2 regions of the Paenibacillus sp. FSL M7-0656 genome follow, and region 1 is predicted to be linked to the other one. Evidence: a T-box and tRNA genes for the amino acid it is inferred to sense, from the RefSeq annotation. Region 1 holds a T-box; the other holds one or more tRNA genes.
What was found. A T-box is a leader RNA that pairs with one kind of tRNA and senses whether it is charged. The one in region 1 lies ahead of MHI01_RS25190 (valine--tRNA ligase), so its partner is inferred to be a tRNA-Val.
Positions count from the first base shown of each region.

Region 2: it has a tRNA-Val gene. The T-box ahead of MHI01_RS25190 (valine--tRNA ligase) is inferred to sense a tRNA for this amino acid. The anticodon was not compared.

Region 1 is NZ_JBBOOT010000001.1:5,715,892-5,728,453, reverse strand. Features, by position in the region: gene MHI01_RS25205 (SPOR domain-containing protein) at 1-521, opposite strand, end outside; gene murC (UDP-N-acetylmuramate--L-alanine ligase) at 638-1,957, opposite strand; gene MHI01_RS25195 (bifunctional folylpolyglutamate synthase/dihydrofolate synthase) at 2,014-3,390, opposite strand; gene MHI01_RS25190 (valine--tRNA ligase) at 3,469-6,135, opposite strand; T-box leader at 6,196-6,477, opposite strand; gene MHI01_RS25185 (LysM peptidoglycan-binding domain-containing protein) at 6,633-8,216, opposite strand; gene MHI01_RS25180 (RluA family pseudouridine synthase) at 8,584-9,489, opposite strand; gene hemL (glutamate-1-semialdehyde 2,1-aminomutase) at 9,486-10,790, opposite strand; gene hemB (porphobilinogen synthase) at 10,817-11,818, opposite strand; gene cobA (uroporphyrinogen-III C-methyltransferase) at 11,921-12,562, opposite strand, start outside.
Region 2 is NZ_JBBOOT010000001.1:6,578,239-6,590,800, forward strand. Features, by position in the region: gene MHI01_RS28700 (manganese catalase family protein) at 1-250, opposite strand, end outside; gene MHI01_RS28705 (hypothetical protein) at 512-820, shown strand; gene MHI01_RS28710 (DUF3889 domain-containing protein) at 877-1,197, shown strand; gene MHI01_RS28715 (hypothetical protein) at 1,391-1,612, shown strand; gene MHI01_RS28720 (hypothetical protein) at 1,596-1,877, shown strand; gene MHI01_RS28725 (DUF3892 domain-containing protein) at 2,304-2,540, opposite strand; gene MHI01_RS28730 (GNAT family N-acetyltransferase) at 2,653-3,096, opposite strand; gene MHI01_RS28735 (hypothetical protein) at 3,335-3,592, opposite strand; tRNA gene MHI01_RS28740 (tRNA-Val) at 3,736-3,808, shown strand; gene MHI01_RS28745 (M1 family metallopeptidase) at 3,997-6,207, shown strand; gene MHI01_RS28750 (hypothetical protein) at 6,390-6,662, shown strand; gene MHI01_RS28755 (hypothetical protein) at 6,649-7,647, shown strand; gene MHI01_RS28760 (hypothetical protein) at 7,650-8,336, shown strand; gene MHI01_RS28765 (organic hydroperoxide resistance protein) at 8,751-9,170, shown strand; gene MHI01_RS28770 (hypothetical protein) at 9,313-9,492, shown strand; gene MHI01_RS28775 (copper amine oxidase) at 9,967-10,521, shown strand; gene MHI01_RS28780 (DUF1292 domain-containing protein) at 10,619-10,936, shown strand; gene MHI01_RS28785 (aminotransferase class I/II-fold pyridoxal phosphate-dependent enzyme) at 11,144-12,562, opposite strand, start outside.

The sequences.
Region 1 (12,562 bases):
TTCGCGGCTCCTTCTTTATTAAAAAACGAAAGAATAACCATACCAAAAAGCGCTCCGGTAACAAGTGCCCCAGTGACAGAACCAATCATTTTCCATCCCCTTGGAGGGCGATTGCGTTTATAGGAATAGTTCTCCGAATCTGCAAGCCAGTCGTGGCCTTGATCATCATGGATATTGGGCAGATCACGACGCTCTTCCTCCGGATTATCGGTGTGATTAACATAACCGTAACCGGAACGGTTCCCAAAATAATGGGCCTCATCCAAGTTCAAGTTCGAATCATGACTCACCCGTTCGTCAGGTTCAGGTACAGTAGAGCTTGTCAGCACCGTCTCTCCCCAGTCTCCGGGGATATCCTCAGGCGTCCATGATGGGGTTGTATCCATCTTAGGCGTTAGCGGTTGATTATGCGGTAATTCTTCACTTAACGTCACCAATGGACTGGACGCAGATATCCTCTTGTTTTCAGGCTTGTCCGACTCATGATCCCCGAAGCGAAACGTCATTCTAGCATTGCTCACCCGTACCCTCTCCTTTGTCCCATTTATATAAGCTATATGCAGAGACTGGAGAATACATTCCATATAACGCAAAAAACGCCTGCTTCGTATCGAAGACAGGCGATTTCTCAATTGATCTATTTCAAACCTTTGGCAAGTGTATCGCCGACTTTCCAAATATCACCTGCGCCCATCGTAATCACAAGATCTCCTGGCTGCAGACGATGTTGCAGATCAGCTACCACTTCTTCTTTTGTAGGAAGGTAACGTGCAGAAGCATTACTGTTTTGAACGATCAGTTCAACCAGTCGGGCTGAGGTTACCCCTTCGATCTGTTTTTCGCCCGCAGGAGAATAGATGTCCGTAATAAGCACCTCATCCGCTTCCGCGAAAGCACGACTGAACGCATCCAGCAGGAAGAACGTCCGCGTATAACGCTGTGGCTGGAATACCGCAATAATGCGTTTGCCCGTTGCTTTGGCGGCACTAATGGTAGCTTCAATCTCAGTCGGGTGATGAGCATAATCATCGATGATCAGCATATCGCGCGCCTCGCCCAATACCTGGAATCTACGTTTGGCTCCATGGAACTGGATGATAGCTGCCACAATCTTCTCAAATGGAATGCCTGCTTCCAGACAGGTAATCACAGTAGCCATCGCATTATAAACGTTATGCTTACCCGGCACTGATAATTCCACCGTGCCCATAGCAGCACCCTGATGATTCATCGTAAAGGAGATACGGCGATCGCCCAATACAATATCCGTTGCCGTATAATCTGCAGCACGATCAATACCATAGGTTGTAATCCGTGACTTGAGTTCTGGCAAAATCGCTTGAACATTCTCGTCGTCAGAACACACAATCGCTGTTCCTTCCGGACGAATCTGGCTCAGGAACTGCACATAAGCCCTTTTGAGCTCCTCAAAATCACTGTTGTAATTCTCCAGATGATCTGCCTCAATATTGGTTACAATACCGAGCCATGGATGGTACTGCAAAAATGAACCATCGCTCTCGTCCGCTTCAGCGACTACCCAGTCGCCTTGACCGGCCTTCGCGTTGGTACCCACATTCATGATTTCTCCGCCAATAATGTATGTCGGATCTGTATCACATTTATCCATAACAAGTGCAATCATGGATGAAGTGGTTGTTTTACCATGAGCCCCAGCTACAGCCACACCTTTACGTTCGTTCAACAAACGTGCAAGCATCTGGGAACGATGCAGAATCGGAATGTTCAGCTCTGCAGCTGCTACCCGTTCCACATTATCAGCAGGCGCTGCTGTAGAGTAGACAACAAGATCTGCTCCAGTGACGTGCTCTGCCGTATGTCCAATATATATTTTCGCTCCCTTGGCTGCCAACTTCTCGGTCAACTCCTGTGAAGCGACATCCGATCCGGTAACGGTGTATCCCATTTCCAACATAACTCTTGCGATGGCACTCATGCCATATCCGCCAATCCCTATAAAATGAACGTGTTCCGATGTATTTAACAAAACTTTCACCAACCTTTTTCAGAATCGGTTTGATGCAAAAGGGCTGCCCGCACATCCGCAATCAGGTACAGTGTGCCGGAGACCACCCCCAGATCTTCCGCTTCCGTCCGTGACTTCAATAGATCAAGTGCCTTTGCCCATTCGGGCTCGACGATGATTTCCAGTTCCTGCTTCGCAATGGCGGGACGTACCCGTTCGACAATCTGCAGCAATTCGGCTGCATCCATTTTGCGTCGGAAATCTGGCTCGGTCAGGATCAGCGTATCCACTAGTGGCAGTATATGCTGCAAATACGCTTCGTGATGCTTATTTGCCAACATACCCATCATCAAAATTAACTTGTTGTGCGGATAGACATCCATAATGCTCTTGGCCAGTGACTCTGCCCCTTCCGGATTATGTGCTCCATCAAGCACAATTCGGGGTTCATCGACGACTTTTTCGAATCTTCCTGCCCAGAAAGCATTCTCCAGTCCAAGTGCAATATCGTTGTCATCCAGCATAAATGCCATGTATTGTCTAAGCAATTCAAGCACCATAAGTGCGGCCGCTGCATTGTCACATTGATGTGAACCCTGCATGCGTATGCGAACGTCCAGATCACGGAACGGGCCTGTAAAATGAAAAGATTGTCCGTTCTCATTGCTGTCCAGTCTATGATATGAGAATTGATCTCCAGCCAAATACACGCTTGATTGAAGCTGCTGTGCTTTCTCCTGAATCACCTTCACAGCTTCGGGTTGAGTCGCGCAAGTCACAACGGGTACTCCCGGCTTGATAATACCTGCCTTTTCTCCAGCAATCTGCTCAATCGTATCTCCAAGCACATCCGTATGATCCATACCAATGTTGGTGATGACGGACACAACAGGTGCGACAATATTCGTTACGTCCATCCTTCCCCCTAGCCCCGTCTCCCATACCACAACGTCAGGGTAACACTCCTCTGCATAGTACAGAAGCGCCAGAGCCGTGGACACCTCAAACATTGTGGGTGATCCAAGCGGAGTGGAGGCCATTTCCATGACCAGTGGATGTAATCGGTTCGAGAGCTTAAGCAGGATTTCTTCAGGAATATCCTCACCGTTGTATTGAAAACGGTTTGTAAACTTGGTGATATAAGGCGACGTAAAGGTACCCACATCATATCCAGCCTGAAGAAGCACTGACGTCAAAAAAGCGCAAGTCGAACCTTTGCCGTTCGTTCCCGCGACATGAATAAATTTGAGACGTTGGTGTGGATTGCCTAACATGGACATCAGACTCTCGATTCGTTCCAATCCAGGTCGGATGCCAAAAGGAATAAGGCCATTGATCCAGTCCACGGCCTCGTTGTACGTAAGTAAAGGAGCTGCTGCATCTGTCCCGTCTAATTCCGTCATCTGATTCACCTTCGGTCCCGAGTTTGAGTGAAAAAAGCGGCCGGATGGCATAATGGCTCTCCATCCGACCCACATATATTAACCTTTAAGTTCCTTGATTCGTGCAATCACTTTATCCCGTTTATCGGAATAATCTGCTTGTTTGGCGCGCTCTTCCTCAATAACTTTGGCAGGAGCTTTGGCTACAAAGCCTTCGTTCGCCAGCTTTTTCTCTACACGGAGAACTTCGCCCTCAAGGTTCTCCAACTCTTTCTCCAAACGAGCCACTTCCTGCTCGATATCAATAAGACCTGCGAGCGGCAAGTATAGTTCTGCCCCCGTAATGATCGCAGTCATTGCCTTATCCGGTGAGTTTAAATCCAGCCCACTATCGAACTCGGACGTATTACAGAAACGTTTGATGTAGTGACTGTTACGCGCAATGATGCTGGACGTCTCAGCACTATTTGCTTTGACCATCAGCTCGATCTTTTTGCTCATCGGCACATTCACTTCTGCACGAATGTTTCGCACTGCACGAATGGTATCCATAAGCAGGTTCATCTCGGCAACAGCCTCTGGGTTCTCAAGAGCAGGATCATATACCGGCCAAGATGCCAACGTAATGGTCTCACCTTCATGCGGCAGATGCTGCCAGATCTCTTCGGAGATGTATGGCATAAACGGATGAATCAGGCGCATGGTCTGATCCAGCACATAAGCAAGCACGGATTGTGTTTTCTTCTTGGCAACCGGATCTTCCCCATAGAAGGACAGCTTAGCAAACTCAATGTACCAGTCACACAGGTCATCCCAGATAAAGTTATACAACACACGACCCGTTTCCCCAAATTCATACGCTTCGATTAGACGCGTAATATCGCGGGAAGTTTCGTTCAGACGGTGCAAAATCCAATAATCCGCTGTACCAAGCTCTCCGCTGATGTCACGTTCCTCATAGGTGAATCCTTCCAGATTCATCAATGCAAAGCGCGAAGCATTCCAGATCTTGTTGGCGAAATTACGAGCCTGCTCCACCCGTTCCCAACGGAAACGGAGATCCTGACCTGGCGTGCTGCTGGTTGAGATCATGTAACGCATTGCATCTGCGCCGTATTTCTCAATCACATCCAGCGGATCTACACCGTTGCCCAGTGATTTGGACATTTTGCGTCCATCTGCATCACGAACAAGACCATGCATCAGCACATCCTTGAACGGAATCTCATCGGTGAATTCCAGTGCAGTGAAAATCATACGTGCAACCCAGAAATATATGATGTCATACCCTGTCACAAGTACACTTGTCGGATAATAACGTTTCAGGTCTTCCGTATCTTCCGGCCAGCCTAGTGTGGAGAATGGCCATAAGCCGGAGCTAAACCAAGTATCGAGTACGTCTTCGTCCTGTCTGAGCTTGCGTCCAGCATACTCTGGCAGCGTTGTTGGATCTTCAGCAGATACGATGATTTCACCTGTTTCTTCATCATACCAGGCAGGAATACGATGTCCCCACCACAGTTGACGGGAAATACACCAGTCACGAACGTTCTCGATCCAGTTCAGATAGGTTTTCTCAAAACGATCTGGAACAAAATTAACCCCTTCGCCGCTCTGTTGTTTTTTAATCGCTCTCTCTGCAAGTGGCTTCATCTCAACGAACCACTGTGTAGACAGATACGGCTCAACAACAGCTCCGGTACGTTCACTGTGTCCAACCTGATGCGTGTGATCCTCAATGTTGATCAATACGCCCTGCTCTTTCAAGTCAGCAACAATCTGCTTGCGGCAGTCACTGCGATCCAGTCCCTGATACTTGCCTGCCTCAGCATTCATAGTGCCGCTCTCATCCATTACCGTAATCTGAGGCAGATCATGACGAAGACCTACTTCAAAGTCATTTGGATCATGCGCAGGCGTGATTTTAACTGCACCACTTCCAAACTCTTTATCCACATAATCATCAGCGATAATTGGAATTTCGCGTCCAATGATAGGCAGTACAAGTACTTTACCAATCATATCTGCATAACGCTCATCCTTCGGATGAACAGCAACCGCTGTATCACCCAGCATCGTTTCAGGACGCGTTGTTGCCACTGTAACGTAGCCACTTCCGTCTTTGAGCGGGTACCGCAGATGGTACAGGTGACCCTGAACCTCTTTATATTCAACCTCAATGTCGGACAGAGCTGTCCGGTTCACCGGGTCCCAGTTAATGATACGTTTGCCTCGGTAAATAAGGCCTTTTTCATACAGTTGAACAAATACTTTACGAACCGCTTGGGACAGACCTTCATCCAGCGTAAAACGTTCACGTGAGTAATCAAGCGACAATCCCATTTTGCCCCATTGCTGACGAATGGTAGTGGCATATTGATCTTTCCAGTCCCATACCTTCTCCAGAAACTTCTCACGTCCCAGATCATAACGAGTCAGACCTTCTTCACGCAGCTTCTGCTCCACTTTGGTTTGGGTAGCAATACCTGCATGGTCGGAACCCGGAAGCCACAGTGCGTCATAACCTTGCATCCGTTTGGTGCGGATCAGAATATCCTGCAGTGTAAAATCAAGCGCATGCCCAATGTGCAGCATACCGGTCACATTTGGGGGTGGAATTACAATCGTATACGGCTCTGCATCTTTACGTTGACCGGCTTTGAAATATCCACGCTCCATCCAGGTGGAGTACCATTTATCCTCTGCCGCCTTAGGATCGTAAGTGGTCGGCATTTCTGTTGCAGCTGATTTTTTTTCCTCAGACATGTGTCATTCCTCCGTTACTTCATCATCTTCGCCAAAAAAAACAAAAAAACCTTTCATCCATCAAAGGACGAAAGGTTAGCTTTCGCGGTACCACCTTTGTTTCACGCCTACAGCAAGATAGACTTCACCCTCTGTACATGACGTGACACTTCAAGCAGATAACGGCTGCTACCGGCCCATCCTACCTCAGAAATAAATGACGATAGATCTCATTCATCCCTTGTATTCAAACAGGCAACTCCCGGGCGACTTCGATCAGTTGGTTCCTGCGGAATCTCACAGCGCTGCAATTCCACTCTCTGAAAGGTCATACTGTCTACTACTCCCGTTCCACGTTGTTCTTCAAAAAACCTACACACATCATACCTTGCTCGTGCGCGATAGTCAACCTGACAACAGCGGATAAAGAGCGCTGGAATGCAGGTTTAGGACGAATCATGCAAAAACCCGCAATCCTCAAGGGGATCACGGGTCGTAACGAAGGCTTTAACTACGGATTAAGGGATGTACAATATCTGACCTTCTTCCACAACCTGCTCAGATAATCGGTTATACAACTGAAGTTCCCTCGTGCTCAATTGATATCGATCTGCAATAGCATCCAGTGTATCTTCTCGCTGAACGATGCAAAGTTTCACCTTGCGGAACGGGGTCTGGTCCACGATCGTTCCCAGGAACAGGTTCTTCCATTCCACATCATCAGCTGGATACGTTTCTTCCTGTACCACACCCGCAGGAACCTCATCGCCTCGCTCCACTTCAGCATCGCGTGCCGCTCTACCGGAGGATAACAAAGAAGAGATACCTACGCCCTCTTCTTGCCGTGGTGCGGATTCTTTTTTGCTGCCAAAAGCAACCTTCAGCTCCGGCTTGTCTTCCGTCTCAGCTACAGGTTCAGGAACAAATGCTTCGTTCTGTACGAACTCGTCTACCCCAGTCGCTTCAAAAGACGGCCGGTCTTCCTCAGCGTTGCCTGGTTCGGACGAAGCAAATACACCTTGCCAGTTCTCCGCCTGTGATTCGCCCGGGACATCGGCAACTGCCTGATTCTCCTGCTGAGGTACAGATCTCGCGGATTCGAAGTGCCATACCTCTGGTGCGTCCGGTACATCCGGTGATGCCAACTCATTAGATGATTGAGCAGTAGGCTCTGAGACTGCTTGATCTGCACTTCTCGAGTTCGCAGGCAATGCATCCACGGAAGGCTCGGACCAACCCGAAGACTCATCTTCCAGAGGCAACAATGGTTCCGACTCAGGGTAAGAAGCTAATCGATCTGCGGTCTCAGCCATAAATGACGAGATCGGAGAAGGTTCGCTGTATTGCTCATGAGATGCCAATTCATCTCCATTCGCTGTCAGAGATGCGGGATCTTCATTTGCATCAGGTTGTCTGTTTTCGTTAACGTACTCCGCACTTAGCTCCTCAGATTGAAGTGGCTCTGCGGATGACGCATTCGCATAATCCTGCTGCCATTCTTCGCTATTCCTTAATGTCTCTTCCCGTGTGGACAGGTCAGCGAATTCCGGAGCACCATATGCAAGTTCTGCTGCATTCGTAAGTCTCTCTTCCTCACTCCGCTGGAGCAGGTACTCTTGTGCAAATGTGTTGGGATCGCTACCTGCCTGTGCTGCTTCATCGGAACGGTTGGATTGCTGAGCATCAGGTGAATGAACAACTGTAAACTCATCTGCTGACCACACTTGTGGCTCTTCAACAGGAAAACCTTCGATACCTCGTAGCGACAACACGCCTGTAATGTTCAGACTGCGATTGGATAACAGATCCACGTCAAAATTTTCGATCTCGATGGAAATATCCTCAATCGATCTGACCCGGTTCAGCGGCACTGTGATCTCCACGGGAATGAAATGTTTGAGCTCCTCTGAAGCCTCATTCTCTCCTCTGTACGCACCTGTAAGTAAAAGATGTCCTCTTAACGTGGCATGATCATCCTGCCCTATGACTTGAATGCGCGGGTATAGTTCAATCTCCTCCAGTTCCTCAATCGCAGGGACTCCCTCAGACAAATGAACGCGCTCATAAATATCGAACCGCAAACCATAAGGTTGATTCAACAAAGGTGGCGTCCTCCTTTCGGCATATGTTCACCATGATCCTTCTCATGGGACTGATCCATGGTCCAAATCCTTCGTTACCCCATCTATATGCCTTGAATGAGAGGAGCATGCCACCTTTTGAAAAACCTTGCTATATATGTTCAACTCATGGTTATTTACACTGTCACTCCAATGACAGAACAACCTTCCGATCACTGTTATCCCCAGATTTTTTTTGATTCCCTTCTTCAAAGGGAAAAACCGGGGATAGCTTATGCTTCCGAAGTAGCTTTCTTTCAGAAAGCTTTTAGGCGAACGCTTTACTTCTTCTGGTTGTTTCTGTCCTTTCCGTTTTCGTGTAAATAGTTAGTCGAACTTATATAGTGTACTAGTAAGACCCCTCTCGCTCTGCCAATTGTGTGAAGTCGGATGGCCAACGGTCGTTCACTTCAATCATCGCTCCGGTTAACGGATGACTAAACTTAAGCATCTCTCCATGAAGTGCTTGTCGCCCAATGGCATCCGCTCTACCACCATACAACGAATCACCAATGAGCGGGTGTCCCGCGTAACTCAGGTGTACACGAATTTGGTGTGTTCGTCCTGTATCCAGCTTTAATCGTACAAGGGTTGCTCTTTCCCACACTTCGACGGTCTCCACATGAGTAACAGCTTCCTGTCCACCTTCCGAGACACGTCTGCGCTGCTTGTGATGTCTATCCTTGCCAATCGGAGCATCAATTTTGTGGAGTTCAAGGGGAATTTGTCCACCTGCAATAGCTACATAATGGCGACCAATCTCTTTACGACGCATCGCTTCATCCAGTTTGGCGAGGGCAAAAGCATTTTTGGCATATAGGACAGGTCCCGTTGTATCCTCATCCAGTCGATGAACATGGCGTACGCTCGCCTGTATTCCGTTCATTTCATAATAAGAGGCAACCACATGATCCAGCGTGATCGCCTGATCGGTACGGCTTCCATCTGGATGCAGTTTCATGCCTGCAGGTTTGTGCATAACCAGACAGAAATCATCCTCATATAATACATCCACATCAGCCCAGCGTGGCTCAACATCGATTGGCTGGGACGCAAAAAGGGCCAGCCGAAGCCGGTCCCCTGCAAGTTGTATTCCTTGGTTTGCTTTCAGCTGACGGAGCAGTTTCTCCGGAAACTGAAGCTCAGACAATAACCATTGCTCTGCAGCCATCGGTTTGTCCGAGCTGCCTGTTACGGCTTTCCCTGGCATCAGCTCAAGCCATTCCCCGCGGCGTTTCCAACTTTTGATGGTCATAGCGATTGAAGAGCTTTACGATTCGCCTCAATCGTATCGTCAATATCCTGCTCCGTGTGCACACCAGAGACAAACATACCTTCGTATTGCGAAGGCGCAACACTCACACCTTGATCAATCATGGCCGCAAAATAACGACGGAATTGATCCAGATTGCTTTCTTTGGCAATATCATAATTGGTTACTGGAACGGCACTGAAGAATGGACAAACCATGGAACCCACACGGTTAATGGTTATCGCAATACCCGTCTCAGCTGCATTTTTCTCGAATCCGGCTTGCAGACGTGCAGACAATGTCTCCAGACGGTCATAGACCTCTGGTGTTAACAATTTGAGCGTTGTATACCCTGCTGCCATAGCCAGCGGATTCCCGCTCAATGTACCTGCCTGATAGATTGGTCCTGTTGGAGCAATCTGTTCCATCAGATCCCGACGACCACCATAAGCGCCAACCGGGAGGCCGCCACCGATAACTTTACCCAGACAAGTCAGGTCAGGTGTAACCCCATACCGTCCCTGAGCACAGTTCAACCCTACGCGGAAACCGGTCATGACTTCGTCAAAAATAAGCAGGCTGCCATATTGGGTCGTCAAACTGCGCAGCCCTTCAAGGAAACCGGAAGCCGGAGGAACAACCCCCATGTTACCTGCCACAGGCTCCACAATAACAGCGGCCAGTTCTTCACCATAACGTTCAAAAGCAAGTCTCACGGACTCCAGATCGTTATAAGGCACCGTAATGGTATTCACAGCTACGCCTTCAGGCACGCCTGGACTATCTGGAAGACCCAGCGTTGCAACACCTGAGCCAGCCTTGATCAGCAAGCTGTCTGCATGTCCATGATATGATCCTTCAAACTTCAGAATTTTACTGCGTCCGGTTACCCCGCGTGCCAGTCGAATGGCACTCATCGTTGCTTCAGTTCCAGAATTAACCATCCGCACGATATCGATAGAAGGTACACGCTCACAGACCAGTTTTGCCATCTCGGTCTCCAGCAAGGTAGGCGCACCAAAGCTTGTTCCTTTGAGGGCTGTCTCACGCAAAGCTTCTACAACGTCAGGGTGTGCATGTCCCATAATGAGTGGGCCCCAGGATCCCACATAGTCAATAAAAACATTGCCATCAATATCGTAGATTTTGGACCCTTCACCACGTTCTGCATAGATCGGAGTAAGTCCCACCGATTTGAATGCGCGTACAGGGCTGTTCACACCCCCGGGTATGTACTGCTTCGCTTCCTCAAACGCGCTGCGTGAGCGCTCATCATTGCGACGATTACCTTGTTGTGCAGTCATGAATATCCTCCTCAATGTAATTTATTTTATTTCTCAGCCAACCAGCGTGAAGCGTCTTTTCCGTAGTAGGTAATGATCATATCTGCACCTGCGCGTTTCATGCTGAGCAGGATTTCCATGGCAACTTTTTTCTCATCGATCCAGCCTTGAATCGCCGCCGCCTTCACCATGGCATACTCGCCACTTACATTATAGGCAACAAGCGGAAGATCAAATTGATCCTTAATCGTACGCATGACATCAAGATAGGACAGCGAAGGTTTAACCATTAGCATATCCGCTCCTTCGAGCACATCCGTCTCTGCTTCACGCAAGGCTTCACGCGCGTTCGCCGGGTCCATCTGATACGACTTGCGGTCTCCGAATTGGGGTGTAGAATCCGCTGCTTCGCGGAATGGACCATAGAATGCGGATGCATATTTAACAGAGTAAGACATAATCGGAATGTGACTGAATCCATTCTCATCCAGCCCCGCGCGGATCGCTTGTACAAATCCATCCATCATGTTGGATGGTGCAATAATGTCCGCTCCTGCTTTGGCTTGAGACACTGCCGTTTGCACGAGTAGATCAAGTGATTCATCATTTAACACATCTCCGCAGATGTGGCCGTCAATCTCCACGGTGTGTACCATACCGCAGTGACCGTGATCCGTGAATTCACACAGACAAGTATCAGCAACAACCAGCAGTTCCGGGTACCAGGATTTGATCAATCTCGTCGCTTCCTGCACAATGCCATCTTCAGCGAAGCCAGATGAACCCACACTGTCCTTCGTCTCGGGAATACCGAACAATAACACGGCTGGAATTCCCAGCTCGGCAATTTCCGTTACTTCCTCCTGAAGACGATCCAGCGAGAAGCGGAATACGCCAGGCATGGATTTAATTTCAGATTTCACATTTTCTCCATACGTCACATAGATCGGTTGAATAAAGTCGTCCACAGTTAGATGGGTCTCTCTGACCATATTGCGAATACCTGTCGATTGGCGTAAACGGCGATGCCGTACAATTGGAAAACTCATACGAGTAAAACCTCCTTGAAAGTTAAATAGAGCAAAAATGGAAGCGCGCTGGTATCCTATCGAATTCAGCACGCTTCATATGTTGACATGATTACATGTGTATTAATTTCGAAGAGCGCCTTCTTTGGTGCCTGTCCGTTTCCAGTCGCATAGCACTGTGATCAAGCTATCCATCGTTGCTTCCTCTGCCATCAGTGTAACCTTTAGTCCAGCGGCTTCTGCCGTTTTGGCTGTAACAGGCCCGATACACGCAACCTCCACATCTTTCAATAAAGGCAGTGGATCTTGCAACCCCATACGTTTCAACATACTCATGAAATTGGTAACCGTCGATGAACTTGTAAAGGTCACCGCATGAATACCACCTTCTTCAAGTAGCTTGAGTAGTTCGTCATCATCCTCACCAGCGAGGATCGTATCGTAGGTGATGGCTTCGGTGACCTGAAGCCCTCTTTCTCTCAACTGATCACGTAACCACGTACGTGCCAGATCACCGTGCGGAAGCAATACTCTCTGACCTTCCTTCAATTCGCTTTCAAAAGCCTCAAGCATGCCTTCGGCCTGGAAAGGACCTTTGACAACTTCAGCTACGATGCCATGTTTGCGCAAAGCGTCCGCTGTGGAAGGTCCTACGGCAGTAATTCTCGCTTGATGAATCGAGCGAATATCCTTGCCTTCCTGTTCCAGATGGCGGAAGAAAAACTCCACGCCGTTCACACTTGTGAAAAACACCCAGTCATAGGT
Region 2 (12,562 bases), 860 kb from region 1:
ACTTGTTAATACCATGAGACACGAGCTCAACATGACCCAATTCTTCGGCCGTAATACTCATGACGAGGTCATAGAAGGGCTTCAGCTTTTCTTTGGATCGAAAATTAAACGATTGATAGAGGTAGTTGTTCAACGTTGACATTTCTCCGAATTTGCCGCCGAGTAATTCTTGTATGGCTGCCGCAGCATTCGGATCTGGCTTCTCGACATTGGGAATCTCAATCAGGATTTCATCCAAGCGTTTGAACATTCGGGTGTAACCTCCTCATATTGGTATTGCAGATCGTGTAGGGTTTCAGATCGTGGAGTCACTCTGTCATGGCCTATTACACGTTTATTGGTTTTTTTAAACAAAAAATCAACCAAATGGGACTTAAGCATCGCATAACGCATGCCCCAACTCTTCTCCCATTTGTTATTTCCAATACGGTCAAATTTATGTATAATCAAACATTCAAACGAGTCTTCACGTACAAGAGAAGAGAGTCATGAATCCATAAAGGAGTAAGAGATGAACAAGCGTTGGATACAAATAGTTGGGATTGTGATGTTTCTAATGATTCAGATGTACATAAGCAGCCAGCCTGCCACAGCATATGACGTTACGAACGAGGTTCAGGTGGATGAACAAACGAGGCAGTTACTTGAAAAGAAATACGGGTTGGATCGTCCTGAGGAGCCGAAGACACAACAACACTTTTTCTCGGGTGACTGGGGAATGAGTTTCCGGACGGAGCCTCCTGATTCGTTTGACCGACTTGTTCATGTGGTTCCTTTTTCCCTACGGCCACTGGCCTGGATCTTTCGTTTATTCGTGTAAAATGAAACCCGGACGGGCAATATAACAGAAACATATTGTCTCAAGGAGTGAGTGAAATGAGAATGCTCATCGTTACCGTCATGTCGGTAGTTCTGAGTTTAGCCGGAATTACATCAGGCACAGGTGCCGCCATCCCTGATTATGCGAAGTGGGGAATTATTGCGGTCAAAGAAACACAGACCAAGTATAATGTGGATATTTTGGACTATAAGCATATCGGTCGCACCTCTCTAACAGCAGATCAATCACGGGAACAGTTCAAGCTATGGGTTCGTGCGAAAGACGGCAAACAATTCGCAGTCTATGTAAATGTTGATTTTAATCCATCTACACAGCAATTAAAGAAAGTACAATTTTCCGAATCGGATCGACACTGATCCGCTGGACTTGGTCATTACAAGCCATGTTTTCATATTAGCTATACTATGGGTTGAACCAGACTGCCTTAATCATTAAGGTGAAAGTCTGGTTTTTTTTATTTTACAAAATCCTTTTTTTACTATTGAATAAAGAACTTATGTTCGCATATAATATGAAATACAAACAAACGTTCTTATCGGAGGGATGATTATGCTAGGGAAATATATTGGCCAGATGGTGGAGCTTGTCTACATGGATCGTGCAGGGCAGATTACGCAGCGACAGATTCGAATTAACAGTGTACGTGGCGGGATGATTAGAGCATCAGCGGGAAAAGAAGGCTCGCCCCGAACATTTCTGGAGCAAGGTATTCTGGCATGGCGTCCTGTTACCGATCTGAATGGGGAGGTAAAGTATGCTGAACGACTTTGAACGCAAGATTTTGCGTATTATGGTGAACTATGCAGGACAACGGCGCAGGCTGCCGCGTATGGATGAACTCGAGAACAAGACGGGACGAAGCAGAGCTTACATTCATGAGTCATTGCTGGAGCTTGAACGCACCGGACACATCGCGTGGGAGAACCGGTCTACTCTGGAAGGGATACAGATTTTGCAGGCATGGGAACAGGTACAACAACCGATTCGTAAAAGCCAGCCTTCCGGGGACTCCGCAAAATATTTTACGGACTACTAGGGTGTGTTTTCAAACTTAAGCAAGCTATACGACGATGATGGATGTCAGCATCTAAACAGTCTGGGAGTCCAAGTTGGCTGATCCTGGCGAATGAGTAGATGATTTTCTGAGGAACACAGGACGTCTTATTTGGCCTTCCGCTCCTCTTTTTAGATTGTAAGGAACATCAGACACCTTATTTCCCCGTATCCCCTGACAAAAACGCTATAAAAGGCCAAAAATTCTGATATAACGTGTCTCAGATTCCTTAGATTTCTAAGGAGGGTTCAAATCCTTGAATAAGACGCCTCAGATTCGTTACCGCTCGTGGGCCTGAGTTCGGCTTTCAGTAGGTTTGAAGACACCCTCCAGTGAACATAAGAAAACGCCAACCCGGATATCCGGATCGGCGCTTACTGTGTCACATGTACGACATGTGCATCTATTTTAGAAATGGGGAAGTTGGTCCAGGTTGTTGGTTGGGTCACCGTCGGCATCTCCGCGAATGTACATTTCGCCATCCTTGCCTTTAAATACATTCACACCGGCAATAGCGCCAGCTTTTACTTCTGCAAGTGCCTGCTGATAATCCAGTACACGTCCTGCTGAAGTTTGAAAAGCTGTCAGGTCACCGTCACCATTTTTCTGTACGGCTGTGAAACTCTCGCGTGTCGTTTGATCCATGATGTCACACTCTCCTTATATGACGAGATAGGAATCTGTCTACCTGATTAGCCTATCCGATTTCCTCGGAAGTATGCATCATATGCTGATAAGAGCTGCCAACGTCGAGGTTTTACAAGCTCTTTCTCATACGAACATGCAGAATATCTGCATCATAAAAAGGTTCTTCCGAAATCACTTCATAACCCAGTTTTTCATAGAATTTCTGTGCCTGACACTGCGCATCCAGTACAGAATAGGATAAGCCGAGTTCACGTGCCAGCTCCTCCATCGCGAGCAGAAGCACACGTCCATAACCAAATGAACGATGAGATTCAAGCACTGCGATCCGCTGCATTTTGGCCGTATCCTTGCTGTAATAGATCAGACGTCCTGTGGCTACAGCTTGGCCATCCGTACTTAACAATACATGATGCACATCCGGACTGATGACATCATATTGATCAATCTCAATCTCGGCAGGCACCTGTTGCTCGATAACAAATACGTGATGGCGAATTCCCAGGGCTTGCTCCAGTTGTTCTTCTGTTGATACATAACTAATCTCAGCTGCCAATTCCATTCCTTCTTTCTGCTCTTGCGCGACATATCAGACTGAATTATACAAAAAAATGTTTTTCCTGTATAGTGAAGTCTGGAACATATTGGGAGAGGAGGGGGTAGTGATGGGCATGACAGGCATCATGATAATTACATTGCTAATGTCGGCGGGAATGATTACTCTGTTGTATTATGTTACGAAGAAAGCATACTCACGCAAGTGGGATGAAGATGAGTAATTCACCTGTTAACCTTCACGGCAAGACTTCACTGCTTCCTCGTGGAGAATACACATCTTGAATTACAGATTTGGAGTATACGTCCAGCCAGACCGGCAGAGACTCACCATTTTCATTGGGCTGTTGTAATTGTTGGAATTGTACCGTATGTTCATCCTTCTCCAAGCCGCAACCCGTAACGTTTGTACTGAGAATCACAAGCCCAGCAAAGAGAAAGAAGCATTTGGTAAATGTATATTTATTGGATTTTGACCGTTTTGTTAAGTTTCTCATAGGGAATTCACCTCGTGTTGAAATGGTAATCTTTCCTTTATTGTGCACCATTTCGGGTGAATTATAACCAAATAAATCATTGACAATGAACACGGTTACTTGATATGATACTGTTACTTGATTGGGAAACAATTATATATCATGATCTGTTAGCTCAGCTGGGAGAGCACTATCTTGACAGGGTAGGGGTCAGTGGTTCGAGCCCACTACAGATCATACATGAGAAGCCTTACATTGTAAGGCTTCTTTTCTTTTTTTACATACAGACATGAATGCGATTTGCGATAGTTTCAGTTTCTCTTCCTCTTTTTAAACAAAACTTAAATAAAACATAAATTCAGCGTAAGGTTCGTCTTCTATACTTGGTCATGAGGTCAACATAGAACAGGAGAAGGAGAGAACTTATGAATTATTCAAGTCCATTTACATCAAAGTTAGCCAGAGTAGGGATCGCGGGTACACTGGCTTTAATACTGGCAGCAAGCCCACTTGCCAACATGGGGGTTGTTGCCGCGGAAGCAGGCCCAGCACCTGTATCTATGAAGATATATAACACACAGAAAGACTCTCTAGAGCAGACGCCGATTCAATACCAGATTCAGGCTCGATTAAATGAGAAGGAAATGACGATCCAGGGGAGCGAGGAGGTAACGTATCGCAACACAAGCAAGGATGCACTCCAGCAGCTGGTCCTTCATACATATGCTGACGCAAACCTCTCCAAGTCTACACAGGCGAGCATGTACCAACAGCATAATGAGAAGATTAGTGAAGATCACCCGGAGAAGACAGCGGAGGACTTTCTGGGTGGCATCGATATTCAGGCTGTAACAGCAAATAGCCAATCGCTGGATTTCCATAAGGAAAACCAGGCGTTGACCGTGCAATTGAAGAAGCCCGTTCAACCAGGGGAATCGGTATCATTCCAACTGGAGTTTCAGTTGAATATACCCTATGGCTCACAGCGAGTTTCCTACTACAAGGACATGATCAATGGTGCACACTGGTTCCCGGTGATGTCTGTATACGACGAGGTTGAGCATCAATGGAACAAGGCACCGTATAGTCGAACATTTGAGAGTGATTATTACACCTCATCGGACTTTGAAGTTCAATTCAATGTTCCCGATGAGTATCAGGTAGCTATGCCGGGTACGATCACTACTCAAAACAGTACAGAACATGGTCGTAAAGTTGTTTCTGCTGTGGCCGAGAACACAAGGGAGTTTGTATTCTTTGCTAGCCCAAACCTTCAAGTGGAGAGTGTTACTCGTAACGGTCTGACGGTGGAATACTATTATTACAACGATGATCCATCCAAGAAAAAGATAGTTGACCGCTACATTAATCAGGCATTCAAGGTCATCGATTTCTATAGTGAGAAATATGGCAAGTATCCCTATCCAGAGTTCCGAATTGTCGAGACGTATGTACAAGGCGTTGCCGTGGAGTATGCCAGGCTCATTCAGATGGGACAGATTCAAAATGGTGCGGTTCCAGAAGAAGACACAACATTTGTTCATGAAATAGCGCATCAGTGGTTCCATGCATTGATCGGTAATAACTCGGAGACAGAATCCTTTCTGGATGAAGGCTTTGCTGATTTCTCCATGATGTATTTTGCCGAGAAACAGGGAGACAAGCTAAATGGGTTCAGATCCATACAGTTTGATACTGCGCCCGTAGATATGGCGATTGCGTCAACAAACGATGAAGCTGGGGATTTGGCAAGTTTGGTATATTATCAGAAGGGGCGACAAGCGATCTATCAGCTTTACCGTTCCGTCGGTGAAGAGAAATTTGACGAGTTGATGAGGACATATTTCAAACGCTACGTGTACCAAAATGCAACGGTAGAGGGGCTGCTTCAAACCATTGAAGATGTGCTTGGTAAAGAAATACGTTCAGAAATGCAGATGGCCCTATATCAGCCTGATTTTGTCTTAAAGCCGGAATACCAACTATCACAAGAAGAGACCGCCGCCTATGTGCATGATGTCTTACAAGTGCAATATCAGGCTGTCATGGGTATGGTTCCTAATCTGCCTTATGAAGTGATGAATCGATTGATGTACAAAGCCCTTCAAGGCGAGGAATTAACCATTGTGCTCAGCGATCAGGTGAGTAAGCTTGCAACTAAACAGCAGGAAGATATGGTTAATCAGTTGACCGGATTCCTTGATATGACTGGTATGAAATACGACATTATAAGGGATCGCAAGGAACTGAAGCAAAAGATGAAAAAAGAGATCGGCAACAGCAACCTTATTGTCATTGGCAATGCCAAGTCAAACGGATTGGTGCAGGCTTTAAAATTCAACATTATTGATCGAACGAAACAGACGGGTTTTCCTTGGAAAAATACCATGAATCAACCTCTCGCCGCTGGTGCATATGTTATCAAACATCCCTATAACCAGAATCGATTGATGCTTCATTATTTCTGGAATGAGGATCATCTGAGTGATGTGGCATTTGAAGCTTTTAAGCTGAAAATACAGGAGTCTACCGGATTCACTAACGACTTTTATCAGTACTATGTATTGGATAACCAAGGCAAGGAGCAATCCAATAAAAAAGTTACGAATCCCATATCTTCACTTTTTGCGGAGTAATAAGTAATTGGTTTTGCAGTCTCTTCGTTCAAACAGGTTAGCCAATTTGTATTGGTTAACCTGTTTATGTTTTATATGAAAACCAGTCTTAGAATAATAGGCTGCAAGATGGGCATAATGCTTTAACACAAAGGCAACTTCATGAATATACTTATCGGGAGAAAACAATAGGAGGGATTAATATGAAGGATCAACATTATCCGGGCGTACCAATGAAAGGGACAGTTGCTGATTACAACTGTAAAGGAAATAAAGGAATGAACAAAATGAAAGCGTATTCATATAATGCTAGAATTTGTCCTATCATTTGTATTACTCAGGAGCCGACTGCGAATGAGGGTAATGTTGTTGATTATTCAATCCTATTAAAGGACACTTCGGATATTTTATATTCGCGACCGGTAAATGGTAATACCCTGCTCACGAAGGAGTTGAGTTCCCATGTCTATGACTGAAAATATTGCTCAGACAGCACTCGACGCAGCGATGAAGGCAAACAGGGCCGTTGCGCCTTATGATTATTGTGATGCAGAAACCAGACGGATGTACACGCCTCAATTTGATAAAAAAATGGACAATCCTATGTATACCGCTGCAATGGCGGGTCTTCAATCGATCTATTGGTTTCGGGCGATCAAGGTGAAGGGGCTTATCCCTGATGCAAAAGCAGATTATTATGCTACGTATTCTACCAACCATAATCACATCGGAGGAATTGGACTAGCCTACTCGAACAGCCCGACAGGACCATGGACCAAACACGGACAGGTGTATCTCGATACTGTGGTTGGGAATTCGACGGAAACTCCATTTGTGATCTGGAACGATGAAGAACAATTGTTCTTTATGTATTATCAACAAAACGGACTGGGAATCAATCAATCAACGGCACTTGCGACCTCTGTAGACATGATCAACTGGACAAGAGTGGGTTTGATTTTGGACAAACCTCCCGGGTTCCCAGGTGATGGTCATACCGGATATTTTTCGTGTTTCAGAAATGGTGGCAAATGGATCGGTTTCTCAGTGATGGGCGGTGGGGACTTTGGTCGTAAATGTATCTGGCATTCACATGACGGACGTAGCTGGTTAGCTGATCCAAGACCATTAATGGGTGGGAATGATGCCACTTTAAGTGCAGGAGAGAACATTTCGAGACCCAATGCTGGTGTATTTATGTACAAAGGGAGCATGTGGTGGCTGGGTATGTTATCAGCTTATGCTTCCGGTGGGGTTACGACGGTAGCTCGGCCTGCCATTGCCAAGATCAGCGCAGACTTTCGTCAACTGCTGGACAAACCTACAGATATATATTTTCCGGCATTGACTTGGGAGACGACCAACATGCAGTCCTTGATGGTGTCCGTTATGGACGGTGTAGTGTACGTGTATTACAATACCGATCATAATATCGGTGTAGCCTATTCGGTGGGGGTGTAGAGATGGTTATACGTGATGCAACGGGTCAGATCGTGCCCTTTGGAAAGGTTCACAAACAGCTTGTGGCCGATTTTCTTTACGGAACGTTACCGGATTGGGTGGAGGTGGTGGGCACCCCTACGTTTGAGCCTTTGCCCGACAGAGGGACCATTACCGTTACAACTCCGACAACGGCAGGAGCCACGGCAGAGTTAAAAATGAAACATCTGATTGACAGCTCGAAAGTAACCGCAATTGCAATCACTTTGGAAGCGCTACAATTAAACGGGAACATTGGAATCTCAGTTCAGGTTGGCATTAAATCGAAGGATAGCAAGGCCGGAATCACTTTTTTTCAAAACGTAAATCAGAAATATGGTATGGTCCGTGCCTATAAAGCAGATGGAACGTACACGGATTTTAATCAAAACATGGTGTTCTTCACCACACATGGCGTAGCAGGAGATGAAGCACAGAACCGTAAGAATCTCACTGTGTTGCTCTGTACCGGATTACAGTTCTCAGCTGGGTTCGAGAGACCGTCCGTATGGCTTGGTGCAGATGATCAATATGGCGGTGTTGCTGCTGACCTTAGCGGTGGGTTGTTCCAACATGGAGAACTGCAATGTCTGTTGAAACTGACTACAAGTAAGGCTGAGGCCAAGTATTTCAAATGTGCACAGATGAAAGTGGATATCTGGAGTAATTAATCAAACAGGGAAGACGTATGAAGATGAACAAGGTGCATGATTTGAATTGGAATGAGGACGAGGATAAATAGATTATCTGTATGGATCGGTAAAAAGATATACGTGCAGTAATTTGGTATTTAAACACGGACGCTTTGAAAATGAAGTGCAGTGTTTGGGTACCATTTTTATTTAGAGAATAAAGTCAGGCCAAGTTTGGTGGATACAGCGAACAACTCAGAAAGTGCACTGACTTTAGGTTTGGGCTTGTCCGGGGTTAGAAATGAATTATTCTCCAAACGTGTTTTAAACTATATTTTTTTATAATAACTATTTACATACACAATTTAATTGTGTACAATGTAATTGTCGGTGATACAAATGAGATCAAAATTTAGTCAAAATAAATCTAATCAACTAAAGGAGTTTTCACAAATGAAAACATTATATGAAACAACAGTAATCAATACAGGTGGACGTCAAGGCATCGTACAATCCCCAGATAACGTGTTTATGTTGGATGTTGCTGCACCGCCTGAACTCGGAGGACAAGTGACGACAGCTACCAATCCGGAGCAGTTGTTTGCAGCAGGGTATAGTGCTTGTTTTAACTCCGCACTGGAGTTTCAATTGAAGAAACACAAAGTTGAGATTGAAAGAAGTACGGTAGCTGCAACCGTAATGTTGGTGACGGACTCTGAGGATAACGGCGTGAAGCTTCAAGTAGATTTGGAAGTTAAAATCCTTGGTCTAGATGAAGAAACAGCACAGAAGTTTGTGAAACTTGCCCATGACTACTGCCCATATTCCAAAGGAATCAAAGGGAACGTGAATGTTAACGTGGAACTGGCGTAATCACTGATACTATTTGTTGATAAGAAGCCTCCGAGAAATCGGAGGTTTTTTGGTGTTTTATGCATAAAAATCAATTTCGCACTCAATTGTGGGTTATAATGGTAGTAAGTTTACACAAAACTGCTGAAAGGGGAATGTACTTATGATGGATTTTAGCAAACCACCCCATGGCTCTGAGACCGATACCCACCGTCAGCGTCATCAGGAGAATGAACAGAAATACCTGTCCGGAGGCAAGAGCATTTGGTATGAAATCAGCAACTGGCTCATTCTCGGAGGTATCCTTCTTGTCATATTTTTATTATTTAAATACGTTTTCTAAATAGACACACAACCGGGCGAATCCCCATATGATGCATTACATTAGTAAGCACTTGGGGAAATGGGGAATCCGGGATGGCAAAGGCAAAAGGTAAGAAAGCTCCCGCATTAAAGAGTGATAAAATACGTGTATCCATGAAGTTGGTCACATCGGATGTATGCGAGAGATGTAAGACACCATGTACACGAGGTATGGATTACGCTGCACGTATGAGAATTGAAGGGGCTTTAGGCAAGGGCGTTCCCTGTATATTGACCCGCCATACTTCTTCATAACTCTTCGTATAATCCCGTATATATAACAATTATAGATCAGGGGCATCCTTTAATGAGGATCGCCTCTTTTTGTGCGTTCCAAGGGGTGGAAAAAATTCTGGATAAAAAATGAAAAATGATGAAAAACAGCGCAACTTTGTGGATGAATCTGCAGTATAAATGTACAACAGCTAGCAGCAGGGGAGGGAATATTGACGGGATGAAATGGAAACGAATATTGCTTTGTGTCACGGTATTCTCCTTGCTCGGCGGGTCTCTATTGTTTGCAGATTCGGTGAACGAGAAGATTCGTGTTCTCATTAACGGCAAGGAAGCAGCTGATGGAGGTTATCTCATTGATGGAACGACCTATGTACCTGTCAGGGAAGCCGGAGGCGTCGTCAAATGGGACAGCAGTAACAAGAGAGTAACGGTGATCAAACCGAATGTACATATTTTTCTCTTCAAGGGAGACACTGTATTTGGCAACGTTAACGTAGGTAAGCTGAAATTCAATGTATTTTCACAAGTGGACAGTCTGACAGCAGATGTAGCTGCGGTGAAAGTAACGATTACCAATCCAAGCGGTCAGGTGAAGGATATCCAGTCACAGGAGCTTACGACCCAGAAGGATAACTTCTGGTTCCGCACATATGATTTTACGTATGATTTCAGTCGTGCCGGCAAGTATCAGGTCGGCTTTCATATTAAAGAAAATGCAAATAGCAGCTACGTCCTGGTAGCGGAGAAAATCATTACAGCGCTGAACGATTGAAGCAAAAATAACCCTGTGAGTTAAATTGACCTGTGTCATTGAACATGTTACGATATGCAAGGTTACACAATTTCTATTTATAAAGCGAGGTATTTCAATGAGCGATCACACACATGAACACGGCGATGGCTGCGGATGCGGGCAAGACCACGACCACGACCACGAGCATGAAGAAGTCCTTCTCACATTAACAGACGAGAACGGCCAAGACGTGGAGATGGTTTTGGTGGAGACGTTTGACGTGGAGAAGCATGTTTATGCGCTCCTGCTGGAACGTAACAATCCTGAAGCTGACGGCATCATCCTGCGTATGGAAGAAGAAGACGAGGAAATGGTGCTCTACAATATTGAAGACGAAGAAGAGTGGAACCGCGTTGAAGCGGCTTACAACGAACTCGTTGCATCACAAGAATAGTCATTCTTTTGGAACATAACATGAAGGCTCCTTGATCTCAGGGGGCCTTTTGTTTGTTTTTCAAGAGGTATACGAGCATTTACACCACCGGTTTGAACGACGAAATAGACGGGAAAATGCAAACTCGCTTGTCCCATAAAATAAAAAAGGACCAAGCTAGGGCTTGGTCCTTTAAGTTTATCCCCTGCACAGCGCAAGGAGGTTGTTTTAGAAAATGGCATCGGCTTCCACGATCACTTTAACGTTGGTTACGCTGCGATCTTCGGGTCCTTTGACGGGTAATCCAACTTCGACATGATCGATGATGTAGTCGATATTTTCCTGGGTAATAACCTCACCCGGTAACAGGATCGGGATTCCTGGCGGATAGACATAGATGAATTCCGAGATAATACGTCCTGCGGATTCCTTAAACGGAATCACTTCGGTATCACCGTAGAATGCATCACGTGGAGTCAGCATCAACTGTGGAATATCCGGAACTTTTACGACCAGTTCATGGGCCGGGTTCACTTGATAATAGGTACGGGAGAGATCCTGCAAAGCGTTCAGCAAGATATCCACACTATTATCCGTATCTCCTGGCGTAATGAGACACAGAATATTGTACATATCACTAAGTTCAACCTCAATGTTGTAATGTTCACGTAGCCAGTTCTCTGTCTCATACCCTGTAATACCCAGATGGCGAACATGGATCGTTACTTTGGTTGGATCATAGTTGAAGGTCGCTTCTGTACCCAACAGCTCTCTACCGAAGCAATACAGGCCATCCATATCGTTAATCGAACGTCTGGCAAACTCAGCTAGTTCAATCGCCTTCTGTGCAATCTCACGACCGTGGAGTGCCAGGTTACGTCTTGATGTATCGAGTGAAGCAAGCAAAATGTATGAAGTTGATGTTGAGGTGAGCAGACTCAGGATCGTCTGTACACGCTGTGGATTCACGAACCCATTCTTTGTGTTCAGGTTGAGTACGGAACTCTGTGTCATGGAGCCACCAAGCTTGTGGACACTGGTTGCAGCCATATCGGCACCTGCTGCCATCGCAGACAACGGCAGATCCTCATGGAAATGAATGAGTACGCCATGTGCTTCATCAACAAGTACAGGAACTTGGTAGCTGTGTGCCAGCTCAACAATCTCTTTAAGATCGGTAACCACGCCGTAATAGGTCGGGTTAATTACAAGCAATGCCTTGGCATCTGGATGACGCTCAAGTGCGCGACGGATAGACTGTGTAGTTACTCCATGGTCAATGCCCAGATTGGCATCTTGTGAAGGAGAAACAAATACGGGTTTGGCGCCTGAGAAAATAATCGCGGACAGAACCGATTTATGCACATTACGGGGCACAATAATTTTGTCACCCGGTGAGCATACAGACAGAATCATGGTCATAATGGCACTGCTTGTGCCTTGTACACTAAAATAGGTATAATCGGCTCCGAAGGCATCTGCTGCCAAAATCTGTGCTTCCTGAATGACACCGGTTGGCTGATGCAAGTCATCCAACGGTGCGATGTTAATCAAATCTATGGAGAAGGCATTATCGCCAATAAATTCACGGAATTCGGTATCCGCTCCCAATCCTTTTTTATGGCCCGGAATATGAAACTGTACCGG